3 regions of the Cellvibrio sp. PSBB006 genome follow, and region 1 is predicted to be linked to each of the others. Evidence: predicted binding sites of a transcription regulator. Region 1 holds the regulator's gene; each other region holds the start of a gene.

Region 1 (2,255 bases):
GCTACTGAGTTGGCAGACCAGGATCATCTGGATGAGTTTTCTGAGGGGCTTCCCGAGTTTGAAAAACCGATTCTGCATTAATATCAATGGGGCTATCCATAAACCCCTATGTACCTCCGATTCCTTTTGATATCCCTCAGTAATTAACGTACCCGCAACAATAAACCCTGACAATGGCCTTGGGCGGCCGCAGATTCCAATTGCTTCAATTCTTTGTCATTCAGCTTGCCAGGACTGGCGATAACGGTATGGCTATTTCCTGCGGCCAAGGCTTCCCATGTAATCCACAAGGTATTTTGTTGATCATGGCAATGAATCAGGCGAATCAGACGAGTATCAATTCCAAAGCTCTCCAGTGATTGCCGTGTAATGTTGTGGGGCGCAATCCAGGTAATCCAGCGGTCATGGCAGGTCTTGCTGAGATAGGCGAGCATGGGTAGTAGAAGGGCAGCTTGTTCCGGGGAATGGCTGGTTAAGACGAGTTCAGTCACGCCGCTGTTATAACGGGGCTCACCGCCGGGTTGTTCATCTATACGCACTGTATTAGTCACGGCGAATCACCCCTACGCTCAAACCTTCGATGCTGAAATCCTGGTCTCGCAGGTCGACTTCAATCACTTTGAAATCAGGGTTTTCAGGCCAGAGTTCCACCTGTGCGCGGTTACCAATGCGTTTGAAACGCTTGACGGTTACCTCGTCACCAATCCGCGCTACAACGATCTGGCCGTTGCGTGCTTGATCAGTTCGATGCACAGCGAGTAAATCGCCATCGAGAATACCGGCATCTTTCATGCTCAGACCGTGAACACGCAATAGGTAATCTGCACTGGGGGAGAAAAAGCTATAGGGAATATTGCAGTAATCTTCGATATGTTCCTGGGCAAGGATAGGGTTACCTGCTGCAACCCGGCCTACGATGGGAATACCGTTTTGGGAATCCGGTAGGCGGATGCCGCGAGAAGCACCAGCGATAATTTCGATAGCCCCTTTTTTCGCCAGAGCTTTGATATGTTCTTCCGCTGCATTGGCAGACTTAAAGCCGAGAATGCGGGCAATTTCTGCGCGGGTGGGCGGATAACCGGTCTCTTCGGTGTAGCTCTTGATTAGCTGTAAGACTTGTTCCTGGCGGGAGGTCAGATTGGCCATGGGGCGCTCCAGATGAATCTGTTTATTTATACAGTTGTTGTGATTATATACAGTATTTCATCATCCGCAACCCCTATTTTAAGGGGCGGAGAAGCCACCAATAAGATACCGATTAAAGCCGTCGCCCATTCTTGATGGCCTGGAGTTTCCCCCGTTTAAAATACAGGTGTTGGACGAACTGACCGGAGCCGGGGTGGTAAGTCCAGAGATCCACTTCTTCACAGGGAACGATGATGGTGGTGTTTGCCTGGCCTACGATGGTGATAGGTTCACAATAACTATCGGTAAATACCGGTTCACCGCACTGGTCAAGCACATCTGATTTGGTATCTCCGGTTTGCACCAGGGAATTGCTACAGCGCATGGAGTCTGCCAGTGCTGGCTGTAAATACAAGCCGCCTACTAACAGCGCAAGATAAGCGCAGATTCTCATATCACTACCTCGACAGTTCAGGTGCACCATGTAAATGAATGAAAGGCTATTGGTTTCTTGTGGCTTTTTTGACTCGGTACCAAGGTAGTAATTCCTGTGGCACGCATTTTAGATGTTACCAAGTCCGGATTAATAAAAGCTTAACGGCCAGCCCGTCGTAGCACCTTGTCCATCATCCGCGTACTTAACAGGCGCCGCAGGATACTCATCAGATAAGTTGGAAAAGTAACGCAGTAGCGCGGTTTGGGCAAATCACTTTCCAGGGCATGTTTCAGACGTTTGTAGACAGCATCGGGTCCGAGAGTAAAGGGAGCCGCTGCACCGGGTTTGGCGAGCCGCTGAATCGCCGATTGATAGTGTTCGGCAAATCGACTTTTTTCAATATCGATGTTGGCTTTCAGAGCGCCGAGCGCATTTTTACGGAAATCGCTCAGGATTGGACCCGGTTCAATCAGGCTGACGTGAACACCTGTGCCATTGAGTTCAAGTCGTAATGTATCGGTCAGCCCTTCCAGCGCAAATTTGCTGGCGTTGTAAGCTCCACGCAAGGGCATGGCAGCAAAGCCGAGGATCGAGCTATTTTGAATGATACGACCATAGCCTTGGCGGATCATGATAGGCAAAATTTTATTTGTCAGCTCCAGCCAGCCAAATACATTGGTTTCAAATTGCTCTC
Region 2 (2,255 bases), 1.6 Mb from region 1:
ACATCCAGCCGCGCATCCCCGCCTTGCAATTCAGCCAGTTCGCTGCTGAGCTGGGCAATCAACTCAGGTAATTGCTCGGGCGTAATGCGGTGTTTGCGGGCAATGTCATAGATAGCCGACAAGCGTTCTTCAACAAAAGCGAGACGTTCCGGGTCCAGGGCAAAGCCGTCGATATGATGCTCAATTTCGTGTTGTGCCTCCTGCACCTGTATCTGCGCGCTGGTAAGCAATTGCTCCGCTTCTTGCAGCGCAGCGGTTTTTTCCGGCATAGCCCGCAGGATATGGAGTGCGCGATGTAGATTAATCGAAAGCCCTTGTTCATCGTCACTGCAAATGGCTGCCAATTGTTGGCTGCCCCTCAGGATGTCTTCCGCGTTGGCCAAAGTGCGCTGTTCCGCTTCGAGCGCTTCCATCTCGCCGCTCTTTAATCCCAGCTGATCCAGTTCCTGCACCTGATAATTAAGTAATTGGAATCGGGCGCTGACTTCAGCGGCGTTATCGCGCAAATGCAGATAATGCTCCAGCCGACTCTGCCATTCGCGAAATGCCTGGCGAACCTGGCGCGCCAGTTCCGCCTGATTGGCAAACTCATCCAGCAGGCGGCGGTGGGTGTCTTTTAGTAACAGGGATTGGTGTTCGTGCTGGCTATGGATGTCGATCAGCATCTCGCCCAGGGTGCGCAGTTGTTGCAGGGTGACCGGTTGGCCGTTGATATACGCCTTGGATTTTCCATCGCTGCTGATAACGCGGCGCAACAGACATTCACTGGGCGTTTCATCCTGTTGCAGGTCGTGTTCCTTGAGCCATTTATTGGCCACACGGATCTTGCTGGTATCAAAACTGGCGCTGATGTCGGCGCGCTGCGCGCCCTGGCGTACCCGTTGACCATCGGCTCTGTCACCCAGAGTCTGCCCCAATGCTTCGAGCATAATGGATTTGCCCGAGCCGGTTTCGCCGGTGATAACCGTCATACCCGGTTTCAGGTCCAGGTCCAGATGATCGACCAGGGTGAAGTTTTGAATGCTGAGATGAGTGAGCATGGGCGCCTCGGCACAAAGGAGATTTCTGGTTATTTATACAGTATCTGGCTCGCGTCGACCAGAGGGGAAATAAAGCCCTGGCCAAAATTGTGGACATTGCCTTGAATCCCGAACTGCTAGCCCCATATACCCCGCACAGCTTAGCCGACAGCTGCGTACAGATGTCGACATATATATAAGCCCAAGTGAAAGACTGTAATAGAAGATGGAGGCCAGCGTGGCTAACAACGAAGAGTATCAGCAAGAATCCCCCACAGCCGAAGCCAGCGCCCCCGAGACGCAAACCGGTGTGGACGTTGACGTGTCCGTCGAAGCCCTGCAGGCGCAAATTGCCAGTTTAACTGCTGACCTGGATACTGCGCGCGAAAATGCGTTGCGCGCTCAGGCCGAGGCCCAGAATGCCCGCCGTCGCGCGGAACAGGATGTGGAAAAAGCCCATAAATTCGGCCTGGAAAGAATGGTAAATGACCTCTTGCCAGTGGTTGATAACCTTGAGCGTGCACTGGCAGCGATAGATACCAGCGACGAATCCTTTGCGCCGGTAACTGAAGGTATCCAGTTAACGCTGAAATCCTTTCTCGATTCTCTGGCTCGTCATCAGGTGGTCGCTGTTGACCCACAGGGTGCGCCCTTTGATCCGCAACTTCATCAAGCGGTTTCAGCTGTGCCAAACCCGGATGTTGAGCCCAACACGGTAATTAATGTATTCCAGAAAGGCTACACCTTGCACGGTCGTCTTGTGCGCCCGGCCATGGTCGTGGTAGCCAAGGCAGCGGATTGATCAAACCGCTGAAAATAGTCGGTCTGTTTGTAGGGATTTGTCGTCCCCAGCCTTGAAATCCACACGGGCAGGCCAATATAGATCACCAAGTGTCAACAACAGGCCGGGTGCCGGTGAGACAGTAAACATTCAATCAAGATTTATGTGCGTGAGCAGCGCTTGCGCCGGGTAAAAAATTCAGGAGATATCACATGGGTAAAATTATCGGCATCGACTTGGGCACCACCAACTCTTGCGTTTCCATTATGGAAGGCGGCAAGCCCAAGGTAATTGAAAACTCTGAAGGCGACCGCACGACGCCGTCTATCGTCGCGTTTACCGGCGATGACGAAATTCTGGTGGGCCAGAGTGCAAAGCGTCAATCCGTTACCAACCCTAACAACACGCTTTATGCTGTCAAGCGTTTGATCGGTCGTAAATTTAAAGACGACGTG
Region 3 (2,255 bases), 1.5 Mb from region 1:
ACGGCCTTTTTTTCTTCGGCTCACCGCGATTACTCCTCTAGTGTTATGTATTGCTAATGTTATATATATATGCCGCGCCGGCACAGCAAGAGCGCCATGTTACCAGTTTTCCAGGGCGAATGACTAATGCTTTATTGGCATGAAATTGGGCAAAATAACGGCTTCACCGCAGGCATATGCCCCGCATGCCGCTCGGGCGGACCTGGCCATAGAGCCCGAGGTTGTCGCCAAGTTCCCGTCTATCACCGCCTAATCGAACAAATCCAACTGGTAGAAGGCCTGATCCTCACGCAGATCAACAAATCGGACGCCCACCCCCAACAACCTCACCGGGCTGTGGTTGCCGCGTTCAAAGGCCTGGGCACATAACGCGTGATAATCAACCATGTTCAACGTTTGCCCTGCGCGCTCAACAGTGGTACCGGAGAAGTCTGCGAATTTGAGCTTTACAAATATTTTCACAACCTGGTATTCGTCTTCCAAACGCCGCAACCGACTGGCCAGGGTCTGCAATAGCTCAGGAAACTGATTCAGACAGTGGGCCAGGTCCGGCAGATCCTCCGGATAGGTATGCTCCACACTGAGTGATTTACGTCGCCGACTGGGAATTACCTGACGCTCATCCTGCCCTCGACTGAGATCGTAAAGACGCTGTCCAAACTGGCCATAACGCTGACAAAGCTCAAACACCGAAAACTTTTGCAGATCACCACAGGTTTTCACGTTCACTTCTGCCAGGCGCGCCGCAGTAGCCTTACCGACACCATGAATTTTGCGCACCGGTAGTTGTTGCACAAAGTGCTCGACCTGCTTCGGTGTAATGACAAATAAGCCGTCCGGCTTCCTCCAATCGCTGGCAACTTTAGCCAGGAATTTATTAGGGGCTACGCCGGCAGAAACGGTAATTCCCAAATCCCGCTCAATTCGACTACGGATCAGTTGAGCAATTCTCGTTGCACTGCCATCGCAATGCGGCGAGTCCGTCACATCAAGAAACGCCTCATCCAACGACAAAGGCTCAACCAAATCGGTGTATTCGTAAAAAATATGGCGCATGCGAAGGGATACTTCCCGGTAAACATCCATACGATTCGGGAGAATTATCAAGTCAGGACATAAACGCCGTGCCGTGGCTGATGGCATTGCAGAATGTACCCCATATCGACGCGCCTCGTAGTTACACGTTGAAATGACTCCTCGTCTATCGGCGCTGCCACCTACTGCAATGGGTAGACAGCGTAAGCTTGGGTCATCACGCATTTCTATCGCAGCAAAGAAGCAGTCGGCATCACAATGAATAATTTTTCGCAATGGAGAGATCTCGCCCCGCAGATTACCGATAAAAAGCCATTATTTCGCATGGAACTGTTTAAATAAACAGTATCTTAAATGAGTAAGATGCCGCAACAAGTCTTTATAAGAGAAGAAACAAACATATTGCCCATCCAGCCTTCTCTCAAATGAAGTGAAGTAATGTAGCCCGAAGGAAGATGAATATCGTCACATTGTGCGACTCGGATAAGCTGAAGAAAGGCTTTTACAAGATTAGGCAGCAGAGTGAGTTAAGTTTATTGAGGGAACCGCAGCTTAAAATCTTACTCATGGCCGGCTTGGCTTGCATGAAAGTATCCAGTTGCATTTTTTTGCCACCGCCGTACTCGGTTCGAATTCCGCAAAAAAACCTCGCCATTTACCATTGAGAACTCGTTTTTGTATTTCATTTCCTTGAGCACAAAGCCATAAAGCACCCGTTTAAAAATAAAGTGCTGTTCATCATTCACACCGGGCAACGTAGGTTTGTGTAAAAAATTCAGCCCACATGAATTACAAAAGGGGGATGTTTTACCCAGCTGATCCGTAAATTTTCAACCGAGGCTAAAACTCCAATTATCGAAAGCTTTTTAAGAAATTACGAAAATTTCTTCCGAACCAAGGTTCAAGCAGCTCGTTTTTGATAAAAAATAGAAAAAAAACACATTTTTTCCGTCAAAACTCTTCAAAAAACTTGAATTTTTTCTATAAAGTTTTAACTTATGCGTGTTGGAAGTTTTAATCCGTTTTATAAACTCTTTCCGAAAACAATAAAGGAAACACACCATGGCTGCACGTAAATCAAAAGCGGTTGATGCTGTTGCAAATTTAGAACAGCAATTAGCTCAATTGAAAGCCCAGTTGGCAAAAGCGCGTGTCGCTCAAGCTGCTGATCTCCAAAAACAAGTTTCGGCATTGTCCAAAGACGCTGCCAAAGCAACTGC

The links. The regulator LexA, encoded in region 1, represses DNA repair genes until DNA is damaged. The targets are predictions, from matches to a motif close to ACTGTNTNTANANACAGT.
Region 2: the regulator LexA is predicted to act here: its motif matches at 1,065-1,082, upstream of recN (DNA repair protein RecN).
Region 3: the regulator LexA is predicted to act here: its motif matches at 1,365-1,382, upstream of dinB (DNA polymerase IV).

Annotation. Positions count from the first base shown of each region.
Region 1 is NZ_CP021382.1:491,455-493,709, forward strand. Features, by position in the region: gene CBR65_RS02230 (hypothetical protein) at 1-81, shown strand, start outside; gene CBR65_RS02235 (cell division inhibitor SulA) at 144-551, opposite strand; gene lexA (transcriptional repressor LexA) at 544-1,146, opposite strand; gene CBR65_RS02245 (DUF2845 domain-containing protein) at 1,259-1,579, opposite strand; gene CBR65_RS02250 (SDR family oxidoreductase) at 1,720-2,255, opposite strand, start outside.
Region 2 is NZ_CP021382.1:4,104,786-4,107,040, forward strand. Features, by position in the region: gene recN (DNA repair protein RecN) at 1-1,040, opposite strand, end outside; gene grpE (nucleotide exchange factor GrpE) at 1,246-1,821, shown strand; partial or broken gene dnaK (molecular chaperone DnaK) at 2,001-2,255, shown strand, end outside.
Region 3 is NZ_CP021382.1:2,027,089-2,029,343, forward strand. Features, by position in the region: gene CBR65_RS08375 (biopolymer transporter ExbD) at 1-24, opposite strand, end outside; gene dinB (DNA polymerase IV) at 250-1,311, opposite strand; gene CBR65_RS08390 (hypothetical protein) at 2,098-2,255, shown strand, end outside.